Regions from separate parts of the Mycolicibacterium rhodesiae NBB3 genome, predicted to be linked through region 2. Evidence: riboswitches for the same ligand, from Rfam matches in the RefSeq annotation. Region 2 holds a riboswitch; the other holds the start of a gene.
What was found. Region 2 has a riboswitch for guanidine ahead of MYCRHN_RS02515 (DMT family transporter). Riboswitches for the same ligand answer to the same signal wherever they lie in the genome.

Region 1: it holds a riboswitch for guanidine, as region 2 does, so the genes downstream of both, MYCRHN_RS05685 (agmatinase family protein) here and MYCRHN_RS02515 (DMT family transporter) in region 2, are expected to answer to the same signal.

What each region holds. Positions count from the first base shown of each region.
Region 1 is NC_016604.1:1,174,949-1,181,242, forward strand. It holds gene MYCRHN_RS05670 (AMP-binding protein) at 1-1,105, opposite strand, end outside; gene MYCRHN_RS05675 (class I SAM-dependent methyltransferase) at 1,232-2,020, shown strand; gene MYCRHN_RS05680 (high affinity choline transporter 1) at 1,980-3,524, opposite strand; guanidine-I (ykkC/yxkD leader) riboswitch at 3,549-3,655, opposite strand; guanidine-III (ykkC-III) riboswitch at 3,776-3,841, shown strand; gene MYCRHN_RS05685 (agmatinase family protein) at 3,852-5,000, shown strand; gene MYCRHN_RS05690 (carbon-nitrogen hydrolase family protein) at 5,019-5,831, shown strand; gene MYCRHN_RS05695 (LmeA family phospholipid-binding protein) at 5,828-6,294, shown strand, end outside.
Region 2 is NC_016604.1:528,497-534,790, reverse strand. It holds gene ephH (epoxide hydrolase EphH) at 1-641, opposite strand, end outside; gene trpS (tryptophan--tRNA ligase) at 788-1,801, shown strand; gene yhjD (inner membrane protein YhjD) at 1,830-2,864, shown strand; gene MYCRHN_RS02515 (DMT family transporter) at 2,858-3,175, opposite strand; guanidine-III (ykkC-III) riboswitch at 3,187-3,251, opposite strand; gene MYCRHN_RS02510 (D-alanyl-D-alanine carboxypeptidase family protein) at 3,272-4,495, opposite strand; gene MYCRHN_RS02505 (SMP-30/gluconolactonase/LRE family protein) at 4,692-5,708, opposite strand; gene MYCRHN_RS02500 (aspartate aminotransferase family protein) at 5,730-6,294, opposite strand, start outside.

The sequences.
Region 1 (6,294 bases), 650 kb from region 2:
CCGGTCCGCGCGAAAGGATTTCACCGTCAGGTGCGAGTCTGACTTCGACGCCGGGGCGCGGGTTGCCGTCGGTGAGCAACCGCTTGTCCAGGGCGGCATCCGGGCGTGACCCCGTAATCGATGGATGCTCGGTGCTGCCGTAGGACCGGGTGACCACGAGCCCTAAATCGGTGAGCCGGCGCGTCACCGCCGCCGGTATGACCGAACCGCCGAGGCCGAGGTACGGCATATATTGCAGATGGTCATCGGTGAACTCGGGATGATCCAACAGGCTGGTGATGAAATATGTTGGTCCACCACCGAATCCGACGCCCTCACGCTTCATCAGTGCGAGGACCATGGCGGGGTCCCACGCATCGCACAGATGGATCGGCAGACCCTCGAGCACCGGGCACAGCAGTCCGCCGAGCATGCCGATGAAATGGCCGACCGGCAGCGCCATCACCGTTCCCGAAGGATTCGCGAGGTGGTTGGCGGACAGCTGACGGATCTCGCAGCCGAGTGTCTGATGACTGTGCACCACCCCCTTGGGATTGCGGGTGGTGCCGGACGTGAACGCGATCAGCGCGGGTCCCGCCGGGTCGGCGGCCATCGTGCCCGCCATCGGTTGTGCATCGAGGAGATCGTCGAAATTCTTTCCGACCACGCCCACGATCGGGACGTCCGCGCTCACCTCCGGTTCGTAGCTCATCCTGCCGAATTCCTGCGCCGTGACGAAGACCTTCGGCCGCGCGGTGGTGAGGATGTGGCCGAGTTCCTTGCGGCCGTAGAAGTGGACGATCGGCACGACGACAGCCCCCAGCAGGGTCGCCGCCCAGAACGTCGCGGCGGCTTCCATCCAGTTGGGCAGTTGGAATGCGACGACGTCGCCGGGACCGACACCGCGCAAGCGCAGGCCCGCCGCGAGCCGCCGCGCGGTGTTCTCCACCTCCCCGAAAGTGCCTGCGAACGGCCGGACATTCGAGTAGACGTTGAAGCCGACGTCCGGATTCGCGGTCAACGACGTGGCCAGCAGGTCGCCGAGCGTGTCCGCCGTCCACCAGCCCTCGGCTTCGTAGCGCGCCGTGAGTTCAGCAGGAATGACGCGACGTCCAGGGCTGAACACAGTGCTCAGAGTAGAACGTCGTTCTCGTCAGAACAAGGGCGCAGCTATTGATGGGTCTACCCCACCCCCGCCTGTCCCGCGGCGTGGTGCGGCCCGGAATACCACCACCGGCCTAAACTTGAATTCATGGCTGCCCCCATCGGACAGCTCACGCGCGGCACCACCGGTTACAACCGGTTGCGACGCAGCGATCGCTGGCTGGTGCACTCGTCGCGGGTGCGCGCCGCACTGCTGTCCGCCGCCGATCCGTTGGTGGTGGACCTCGGTTACGGCGCGCTGCCGGTGACGACGCTGGAGCTGGCCGAACGACTGCGCGCGGTGCGCAGCGACATCCGGGTCATCGGCCTTGAGATCCACCCGGACCGGGTCGCCAAGGCACGTGAAGCCGGCGGAGACACCGTCGAGTTCGCACTGGGCGGTTTCGAACTGGCCGGGCACAACCCCGTGCTGGTGCGCGCGTTCAACGTGCTGCGCCAGTACCCGGAGGACGCGGTGGCCGGGGCCTGGTCCACCATGGCCCGCCAGTTGGCTCCCGGCGGTCTGATCGTCGACGGCACCTGCGACGAGCTCGGCCGGCTGTGCTGCTGGGTGCTGCTCGACGCCAACGGTCCGCTGAGCCTCACGCTGGCGTGCGACCCGTTCGCCATCGAGCGTCCGTCCGATCTCGCCGAGCGGTTGCCCAAGGTGCTGATCCATCACAACGTCGACGGTCAGCCGATCCACACGTTGCTGTCAGCCGCGGACCGTGCGTGGGCCACCGCCGCGGGACACGGCGTATTCGGACCGCGGATCCGTTGGCGCGCAATGCTGGATCAACTGCACGCAGGAGGATTTCCCGTGGATCCACCTCGGCGGCGGATGCGCGACGGCGTCCTTACGGTGCCGTGGACAACCGTGGCGCCGCGTCTGCAGTGACCAGCTCCGGCTCGGCCTCGTCGGCGTCCTCCAGCGCGTCGTCGACGTCCTCGGCCACTCTGATGTCAAGCCCGCGAATCGGCGCGGGCCGCGTCAGCAACGCGATGAACACGTACGTGACCAACGACGCCGCGAACGCGATGAACGTCGGCCACCCGTCGAACGACGCGTCGACCACATTGTTGGGGATGTAGAGGATCGTGTTGTCGAGGCCGTACATCGTCGGCGTCATGACGAACAGCACCAGGCGCACCGAGAGGCCGACCACGATCGATGCGATGGCAGCGACCGAAGTGCCTCGGCGCCATATCAATCCGAGGATGAACGGCACCACCAAGCAGGCCAGCAGCAGATCAAACGCCAGGGTGAGCAGAATTCCGGTCTGCTTGACGTAGATCGCGATCAGGATCGACAGAAGTGTCATCGGGACCATCGCGATCCGCGTGGCGCGCAGCAGCGGATCACGCTGGCCCGGAACATGCACGCGCCGAACGCCACCCAGGTTGCGCACCGAGACGTTCGATATCGCCAGGATCGCGCCGTTGGCTGTGCTCATCGAGGCCCCGACGAGGCCGCACAGCACGATGATGGTCAGGAACAGTGGTGCGTACTGATCGAGCAGGACGAACAGGATCGGCCCGTCGAGCTCTTCGGGCATGAAGGCCTTGGCCGACAGCACCACGAGGCCGAACGGCACGCAGATCGCCACCACGCCGGTGGCTGCGCTGAAGCATGCGCGCCGGGCGGTCTCGGGAGACTTGGCCGCGAAAACCCTTTGCATGAAGTCGATTGCGACGATGTCGCCGATGCCGAGCGCGATGAGCGTCGCCCAGTTGATCACCGCGCCCTGCGCGGGGTCGGTCATCTGCCCCATGTCCAGTGGTCCGGCGCCCTCGGCGATAGCGATGCCGTGAGTGGTCGCCATCCAGATGAGCAGTCCGACGGCGCCGATGAAAATCAACGACATCTGGATGATCGCGGTGTACGCGTCGGCGATCAGCCCGCCGGTACCTGTGTAAGCGACAGCGAGGGCCGCGATGATGACGGTGCCCAGCCAGTACGGCATGCCGAGGAAGTAGTTGAACAGGAATCCGCCCGCCACGAGGTTGCCCGCGACGAGTATGCAGAACCCCACGATCAGCATCACCGACGCGACGGCCTCGACCCGACGGCCGAACCGCAGCCGGTAGTAGTCGGGGAAGGACGTCAGGCCCATCCGGTTCATCGGTTTGGCGAAGAACAGACCGGTGAAGAACAGGCACAGCGCGAGACCCAGCGGCAGGCAGGCGCCAGCCCAGAATCCGAATTCCGACGCCAGATCCGTGTTGCCGAGCGTGGCGTTGGTGTCGACGGCCGAACCCATCAGGGCGCCGCCGACGAGGATCAGCGGCAACATGCGTCCGCCGACCAGGAAGTTGGCGCTGTCGCCGGCGATCCGCTTGGACACCAGGAAGCCGACGAGGACGACAACTGCGATGGATATCCCTACGCCGAGAAGAATCACGGGAGCCTCCCTTTACGAGGTGGAGCCTCCCGGGCTTTTGTCCCGCCGTGGAACGGCCGGCGTCGCTGCGCAGCCGCTTGCGTCTCTCGGACCAGGCCCGGCGAACCGGCGGAACCCTAGACGCGCCTCACACGGGTGGATGTGAGTCGTCGATCAGACAAACCCTCACCCGTTACGTCGGCTCGCGCTTCGTGTTAACGATGCGTTGCAATTCCCTCCTGCCGGTTTTGCGAATCGCTGCCAAGATAAAGGCAGGAGCCAGCCAGAGCTCCCCGGACGAGGTGCGTCGTACCCGGCTTGCGACAAGACGGCGCGTGAGGAGCACTCATGTCCGACCGGCCAGATCCGTCGCTGCCCAACGCCGAGGGCGCATGGGCCCAGCAGGCCGAGGCCCGCCTGCCGGATCGCCGCGAACGCGAGGAGATCGAACGCGGCTTGACCTACGGGCTCGAGGCGGCGCCGACGATCAACGACCGCCGGATCTCCACGTTCGTTCGCGGCGAACTGCCGCACTTCGCCGGTGAACGCGGAACGTTTCTGAAATGTCCGTTCGTCGAGGACGTGAACCAGGTCGATGACGCCGAGGTGGCCATCTTCGGTGTGCCCCTCGACGCAGGCGCGACCTACCGGCCCGGCACCCGCTTCGGCCCGCAGGGAATCCGGCGGTCCACCAACCTTTTCGGCACCTACAACTACGAGTCGGGCGTCGATCTGCGTGAGCAGCTCAACATGGTCGACATCGGCGACGTGTTCACAATCCCCGGCAACCTGGAGAAGTCTTTCGACCAGATCAGTCAGGCGATGGCGCACGTCGTGTCGAAGGGGGTCATGCCGGTCGTCCTCGGCGGCGATCACTCGATCGGCTTCCCCACCATCCGCGGCATGACGCCGTATCTGGACGGCAACGTCGGCATCATCCACTTCGACCGCCACGTCGACACCCAGGAGTCCGATCTCGACGAGCGGATGCACACCACCCCGTGGTTCCACGCCACCAACATCAAGAACGCGCCTGCGACCAACCTGGTGCAGATCGGCATCGGCGGGTGGCAGGCGCCGCGGGCGGGCGTCAAGGTCGGCCGGGAACGTCAATCGACGGTCATCACCGTCGGCGACGTCGAACGGGTCGGCATCGAGAAGATCGCCGAGATGGCTCTCGAGATCGCCTGGAAGGACGCCAAGGCGGTGTACCTGTCCTTCGACATCGACGTCATCGACGCGGGCTTCGTACCCGGCACCGGCTGGCCCGAGCCCGGCGGGCTGCTGCCCCGCGAGGCGCTGAACCTCGTCAAGATGATCTCCGAGCCCGGCTTGGCCGGCATCGAGGTCGTCGAATGCTCACCGCCGTACGACTGGGCGGAGCAGACGGCGCTGCTGAGTTCCCGCGTGATCCTCGACAGCCTGGCCGCCCAGGTGCGATCGGGGAAGCTCGGCAACAAGGCAGCGTCGGCCGACCGCGTCGCCTGGGGTCCGTAGATCCGTAGGCTTTGTCGTATGCGCGTGGCCCTGGCACAGATCCGCAGCGGTACCGACCCCGCGGCCAACCTCGACCTGGTCCAGGACCACACGCGCCGCGCTGCCGACGCCGGTGCGCGGCTGGTGCTGTTTCCCGAGGCGACGATGTGCCGGTTCGGGGTTCCGTTGGCGGCGGTCGCCGAGCCGCTGGACGGACCGTGGGCGACGGGTGTGCGGCAGATCGCCGAGCGTGCCGGCATCGCCGTCGTTGCGGGCATGTTCACCCCGGCTGACGACGGCAGGGTGAAAAACACCCTGATCGCGGCGGGACTCGGGGTCGACGCGCACTACGACAAGATCCATCTCTACGACGCGTTCGGCTTCACCGAGTCCGCCACCGTGGCGCCGGGCGATGAGCCCGTGGTGATCACGGTCGACGGGGTCGGCGTGGGTTTGACGCTCTGCTACGACGTCCGCTTCCCCGAGCTGTACGTCGAATTGGCGCGCCGCGGAGCACAACTCATCACCGTCCACGCGTCGTGGGGCACCGGTCCCGGCAAACTCGACCAGTGGACTCTGCTGGCCCGCGCCCGCGCCATCGACACCACAGGGTTCGTCGCCGCTGTCGATCAGGCCTACCCGGGCGACGACATCGCGGCGCTGGGGCCCAGCGGGGTGGGCGGCAGCGTCGTCGCGTCCCCGACGGGTGATGTCCTGGCGGCCGCGGGCGACGATCCCGGCCTTATCGTCACCGAAATCGACCTCGACGCTGCGAAAAAGGTGCGCGAAACCATCGCGGTAATGCACAACCGCACAGATCATGCGTGGGGTAAGGCAGAATCGCGTGGGTGAGTGACGCCTGGGACCGCCGGAATCAACCGCAGGGCCCGCCGCAGCGGCCCCAGTACCCGCAGAGCCCGCCGCAGTATCCGCAGGGCCCGCCCCAATACGGCCAGCGCCCGCCCCAGCAACCGCCGAGCCATGCCGCACCGCAGTCTGGGGCGTCGCAGCCAGACGAGCCGTCGCCGCCCAAGAAACGGTCGCTGCGCGATCCGCTGTCGATCGTGCTGGTGCTCGTCATCGTGGTCGCTGTCCTCGCGGCCGCGCTGATCGGTATCGAGCTGTACGCCCGCAATCAAGGCGAGACACGGGTTGCGTCGGCCGTCGAATGTCTCGTCGAGGACAAGGCCGAGGTGTCGTTCGCCTTCATGCCGCCGTTCCTGATGCAGCACCTGTCCCGGAAGTACTCGAGCCTGCACATCGAGACCGAGGGCAACCAGATCCGCGATCTGAAGGGCATGAAGGCCGACGTCAC
Region 2 (6,294 bases):
TCGCAGATGACCAGATGCGTGGGAATCCTGGTCTCGGCCAGTTCCAACAGGCCCGGCATCAACAGGGACTTGACCAGCAGCTGGTAGTAGGCCGGGCAGTGGGTGACGTCGTCGATGATGTCCAACCACTGCTCGTCGTTGAGCCGGTCCGCCGTCGCGCTGATCGGCACGAAGCCGAGCTGACGAACGTAGGGCAGCTTCAGCGCGCGCTCGCCCAGCAGCTTGGCGCCCAGGTAGACGGGCAGGCCGGCGATGAACTTGAACACGATCTCGAACTTGGCGGGAGTGTAACGATGCCAGCCGCCGGCCGGGGCGATGCCGGTCAGCGTGCGGGCGCGGCCGCGGCGCGCCAGCTCGAACGCCGTCCAGCCGCCCAGCGAGTTGCCCACGATATGCGCGGTGTCCCACCCGAGCTCGTCCATCCGGCGTTCCATGTCGTCGGCCAGCTCGGCGGTGTCCAGGAAGAATCTGCCTTTCACGCCACCGTTGTGACCCGGCATGGTCGGCGCGAGTACCTCGTATCGACCCGTCTCGGCAACGAGCGGGGCGACGCCTTTCCAGACGTTCTGCGACATCATGAACGGATGCAGCAACAGCATCGGCTCGCCTGAACCCAGGTGTATCGGTGCGCGCTCCTTCATCTGCCCGACACTAAAGGTGATACCGCTGGTACCGCAAGCGGCTGGCGATCACCGAGCACAGGTCTTCGCGCGCAGGGTGCCCGAGCAGTCCAGCGAGGAGAGCGCCCAAGAATCCATTGGACGACGCGTGCCAAGATTGACCCATCATGAGCACTTCCCGTCCCATCGTGTTCTCGGGCGTCCAGCCGACCTCTGACTCTCTCCATCTCGGCAACGCGCTCGGTGCGATCAAGCAATGGGTGGATCTTCAGGACGCCTACGACGCATTCTTCTGCGTCGTCGACCTGCACGCGATCACCGTCGCGCAGGATCCCGAGCAGCTGCGCCGGCGCACGCTGGTCACCGCCGCGCAATATCTCGCGTTGGGGATCGACCCGTCGCGCTGCACGATATTCGTGCAGAGCCACGTGCCCGCGCACGCTGAACTCGCCTGGGTCCTGGGCTGTTTCACGGGTTTCGGCCAGGCGTCACGAATGACGCAGTTCAAGGACAAGTCGCAGAAGGAGGGCAGCGACGCCACCACGGTCGGACTGTTCACCTATCCCGTGCTCATGGCCGCCGACGTTCTGCTCTACGACACCCAGCTCGTGCCGGTTGGTGAGGACCAGCGTCAGCACCTCGAACTCGCCCGCGACGTCGCACAGCGGTTCAACGCACGCTTCCCCGGCACATTCGTGGTTCCCGACGTGCTCATCCAAAAGGTCACCGCCAAGATCTACGACCTCGCCGATCCGACGTCGAAGATGAGCAAGTCCGCCGCCACCGACGCCGGGTTGATCAGCCTGCTCGACGATCCGAAGAAGACCGCGAAGAAGATCCGATCCGCCGTGACGGACAGCGAGCGCGAGATCCGCTACGACCCCGTCGCCAAGGCGGGGGTCTCCAACCTGCTCACCATCCAGTCCGCGATCACCGGCACCGACGTCGAAAAGCTCGCCGCAGGCTACGAAGGCCGAGGCTACGGGGATCTGAAGGCCGACACCGCCGAGGCGGTCGTGGAGTTCGTCGGTCCGATTCAGGCGCGCGTCGACGAGCTGCTGAGTGATCCGGCCGAGCTCGAGTCGGTGCTGGCCGCAGGGGCCGAGCGCGCCAGGGACGTGTCTGCAAAGACGCTTCGGCGGGTATATGACCAGTTAGGGTTCCTGCCAGGACCTCGCTAACGCCCGTACCTCGCCTTGGGGGCTGGAAATGACACCTCCGGTCGAGCCGGACAAACCAGGATTTCTCGATCGCCTGCGCGCGCGGTATCACTGGTTCGACCATGTGATGCGCGCCCAGGAGCGGTACCAGGACAGCAAGGGCGACTTCTACGCCGCAGGCATCACCTACTTCACGATCTTCGCGTTGTTCCCCATGCTGATGGTCGGCTTCGCGATCGGCGGCTTCATCCTGGTGAGTCAGCCGGAGCTACTCGCCGAAATCCAGGAGCGGATCAAGTCGGCGGTGTCCGGCGACGTCGGGCAGCAGCTGGTCGAGTTGATGAATTCGGCGATCAAGTCGCGCACCTCCGTCGGGATCATCGGACTGGCCACCGCCGCATGGGCGGGCCTGGGCTGGATGGCGAACCTGCGTGAGGCACTGAGTCAGATGTGGGGGATGGCACGGCAGGAATCCAGGGGGTTCGTTCACACCAAGTTGTCGGATCTGACCGCCATTGTCGGCTTGTTCCTCGCGCTGGTTGTGACCATCGCCCTCACCGTGCTCGGTAGTTCGGGTGTGATGAAGCAAGTGCTGGAATGGGTTGGGCTGGAGAATGTTCCGGGTGTGAGCCTGGCGCTGCGTGCGGCGTCGCTTGCGATATCGGTGCTCATCACCTGGCTGTTGTTCACCTGGATGATCGCCCGACTTCCCCGGGAATCGGTCAGCTTCCGCAGCGCGTTGCGGGCCGGGTTGATCGCCGCGGTGGCCTTTGAAGTCTTCAAGCAGGTGGCGTCGATCTACCTGCGCTCGGTGGTGACCGGACCGGCGGGCGCGACGTTCGGTCCGGTGCTTGGTCTGATGGTGTTCGCCTACATCACCGCGCGGCTCATCCTGTTCGCCACCGCATGGGCCGCGACGGCGAAAGACAACCTGGAAGCCGCGCCCGTCGATCCGCCTCAAGGTGCGCTGATCACCCCCCGCGTTGAGTTTCGCGAGGGCCTTTCAGTTCGCGGTGCTCTCGCCGCTGCGGCCGTAGGTGCTGTTGGAGCGCTGAGCATTTCGCGCTTTGTCCGGCGTCAGTGACTGACCGCCTTCAATCCGACGATGCAGCCGATGATGCCGACGATGAGCACCGCCTTGACCAACGAGACGGCTTCCTCGCCGGTCAGCATGGCGTAGCCCACGGTGAGGACTGCGCCGATGCCGACCCACACGGCGTAACCGGTGCCGGTCGGCAGGTCGCGCATCGCGTACGCCAATCCGCACATCGACAGAATCACTGTGATGGCGAACACCACCGACGGTACGAGTTTCGTGAAGCCTTCGGATCGCGAAAGCGCTGTCGCCCAGACCGCTTCGAGAACACCCGAGACAATGAGAACCAGCCACGCCATTGCACACCTCCACGGTGCCGTCTTGTCGCTGGTCGGGTACGGCACCCCTCGTCCGGTGTCACATTGCTGACTACCGCGAGTCTAGCAAACGCGAAATCAGTTCTGTGGGCGGCGATTTACCGATCGGGCGGCCATGATGAGCCCGAACACGATGATCGATCCGACGATGCCCACACCGACGCGTACGGGTGTGGCGTCGACGTCGGGCAGTAGCGGTGCGGCGTTGAGCGCTCCGGCGCCGGCGGCCGCCTCCGGCTTCGGCGCGACGAGCGAGGGGTCGGGTTCGATCAGCGTGCCGACCTTGGTGCCCGGCGGCGTCGAGAAGCCGTAGTCCAGCAGATGTGCCGCCTGCTCCCACGGTGCGATCGGCTGGCGGGTTCCGCGCAGCATTACCGCAACCAGACGGCGGCCGTCGCGTTGGGCCGCCCCGACGAATGTCTGGCCGGCGTCGTCGGTATAGCCGGTCTTGCCGCCGAGCGCGCCGTCGTAGTTGGCGAGCAGTTTGTTGTCGTTCTCGATCGGATACCCGGCGTCGCCACGGCCGGGGAAGTCGAAGCTCTGGGTGCTGACGATGTCGGCGAAAATCGGGTTCTGCCAGGCGTATCGGTAGAACAGGCCCAGGTCGTAGGCCGAGGTGCTCATGCCCGGTCCGTCGAGTCCCGACGGGGTGGCCACCCGGGTGTCGTGCCCGCCGAGCTTGTCAGCCAGGTTGTTGAGCTTGCCGAGGGCGGTGTCCATCCCGCCGAGCTGTGCGGCCAGCGCGTGCGCGGCATCATTGCCCGAATACATCAGCAGGCCGTGCAGCAGGTCGTTGATGGAGTAGAAACCGTTCTCGCCGACGCCGACCTTCGTGCCCTCCTGCGCGGAATCCTCGGCGGTACCGGGGACGACCTTGTGGATCGGCAGGTCCCTGATGGCCTGCATCGCGACCAGGACCTTGATGACACTCGCGGGGCGGTGCCTGCCGTGCGGATCCTTGGCGGCGATGACATCGCCGGTGTCCAGGTCGGCAACGAGCCACGCCTCGGCCGAGACGTCGTTGGGCAGCGGCGGCGTGCCGGGCGCGGTGATGACGCCGCAACCCGATAATGCGTCTCCGCCCAGAGGGGAGGCCGGAACGGGCAGCGGACCGGGGGGAGCCTGGCCTGGTTTGGGCACCTCAGACGCGTCGACGGCCGGCGGCGTCGTCTCCTTGTACGGGCATGAGTTGGTATCGGGCGCAGCATTCGGCTGCGCAGCGGCCACCGCGGGCGAGACCAACAAGAAAAGGGCCGTGGCCAGGGCCGCAGCGCGTTGAGACGAGGTTCGTACGCATCCCATGGTGACCGCAGATTAGGTGTTCACGGGCGAGTTCGTCGGGAGGCGCGCTGTGACTGGTGTGATTGAAGTTTCAAATGTGACTTGGCCGGGTAGCTCGGCGCAGTCCGGTTCGTCGGAATCAACGAAGTGCAGAAGAAGTGCGAGTGAGGCCTGCATTTCGTGGGTGTTGATGCCCGCGGCCCGCAACAAGGCGCGGTCAGCGCAACGCCGTCGCCGCCAGATCGACGTGAGCGACGGCCGGGAATCCGATCGACCCCATCCACAGCTTGTCGCCGGCTTCGACCAGACCCGTCACCATGCCGAACCGGGGATGCTCGGTGCGCACTCCAGCGACGGGGCGGCCGGTGTCGGGGTCGAAAGCCACCGCCCAGACCACCGGTTTGATCTTGGGCTGCAGCCGGTCGGGCAGGCGCCACAGCAGCTTGCGCAACGCAGGCGGGGTCTTGGGCATCATCTCCGCGACGGCGTTGGTGGGCGACACCATCGCACACCAGATCCGGCCGTCGGCACCGGTCGACAAGTTGTCCGGGCTGCCTGGCAGGTTGACGGCCAGCGGCGTCACCGTCCCCGCCTTGTCGCCGGTGAGCCAGTACTTCGACAGTCGGCGCGCCTGGGTCTCTGCGAACACCAACGCCGACCCGTCGGCCGTGGGCGTGATGCCATTGGCGAAGTAGAGACCAGGGACCACGGTGAGCACCGTTCCGTCGGGGTCCCGACGGAACACGCTGCCGCGGTTGCGCGCCTCGAAGATCGGCCCGAGGAAATGCTCGTAGGTGAACGCGCTCGTCGACTCGGTGAAATAGATTGTCCCGTCGGGCAATTCGGTGACGTTGGAGCAGAACTGCAGGCGGCGTCCGTCGACCTCGGCTACCAATGTCTCGACGGCGCCGGTGGCCGGGTCGAGCGCCAGCAGCCCGCCGGGACTGCTGCAGACCAACAACCGGCCGTCACGGGCGACGTGCAGCCCGAGTGGTCGACCCTCGATCTCGCCGACGACCGTCGTCTGCCCCGTGTGGGGAGCGATGCGCACGATCTTGCCGTCGATCAGACCTGTCCATATCGAGCCGTCGGCGTCGACCACCACGTCCTCGGGCGCGTCACCGGGCACGGCGACGAGGGTCAACTCCGCGGCCGGAAACTGCGGCAGCGGATCGACCGGAGGCGGGGTCCAGCGGACTGGATCGATGGAGGGCTTGCGTGATGTTGAAGGCACCAGCCGACGCTAGCGCGCTCGCTAGAGCATTCGGCTCGCTTCGTCGAGGACGCCGCGAAGGATCTGATAGATCGCGTCGAACTCCCGCTGACCGCTGATCAGTGGGGGCGCCAGCTGTACTACTGGATCGCCGCGGTCGTCGGCGCGGCAGTACAGTCCGGCCTCGAAGAGCGCAGGTGTCAGGAAGCCGCGCAGCAGCCGCTCGCTCTCCTCGTCGTTGAAGGTCTCCTTGGTCGTCTTGTCCTTGACCAGCTCGATGCCGTAGAAAAACCCTTCGCCGCGGACATCGCCGACGATCGGAAGGTCGTAGAGCTGCTCGAGCGTCGACCGAAACGCCGGCGCCATCTCCTTGACATGAGCGTTGAGACCCTCGCGTTCGAAGATGTCGAGATTGGCCAGCGCCACAGCCGACGACACCGGATGGCCCCCGAACGTGTAGCCGTGGGCGAAGGTCGTCTTGCCGTCGTTGAACGGTTCGAACAGCCGATCGGAGGCGATCATCGCACCAATAGGTGAGTACCCCGACGTCAAACCCTTTGCGCAGGTGATGATGTCGGGTACGTAGCCGAAGTCGTCGCAGGCGAAC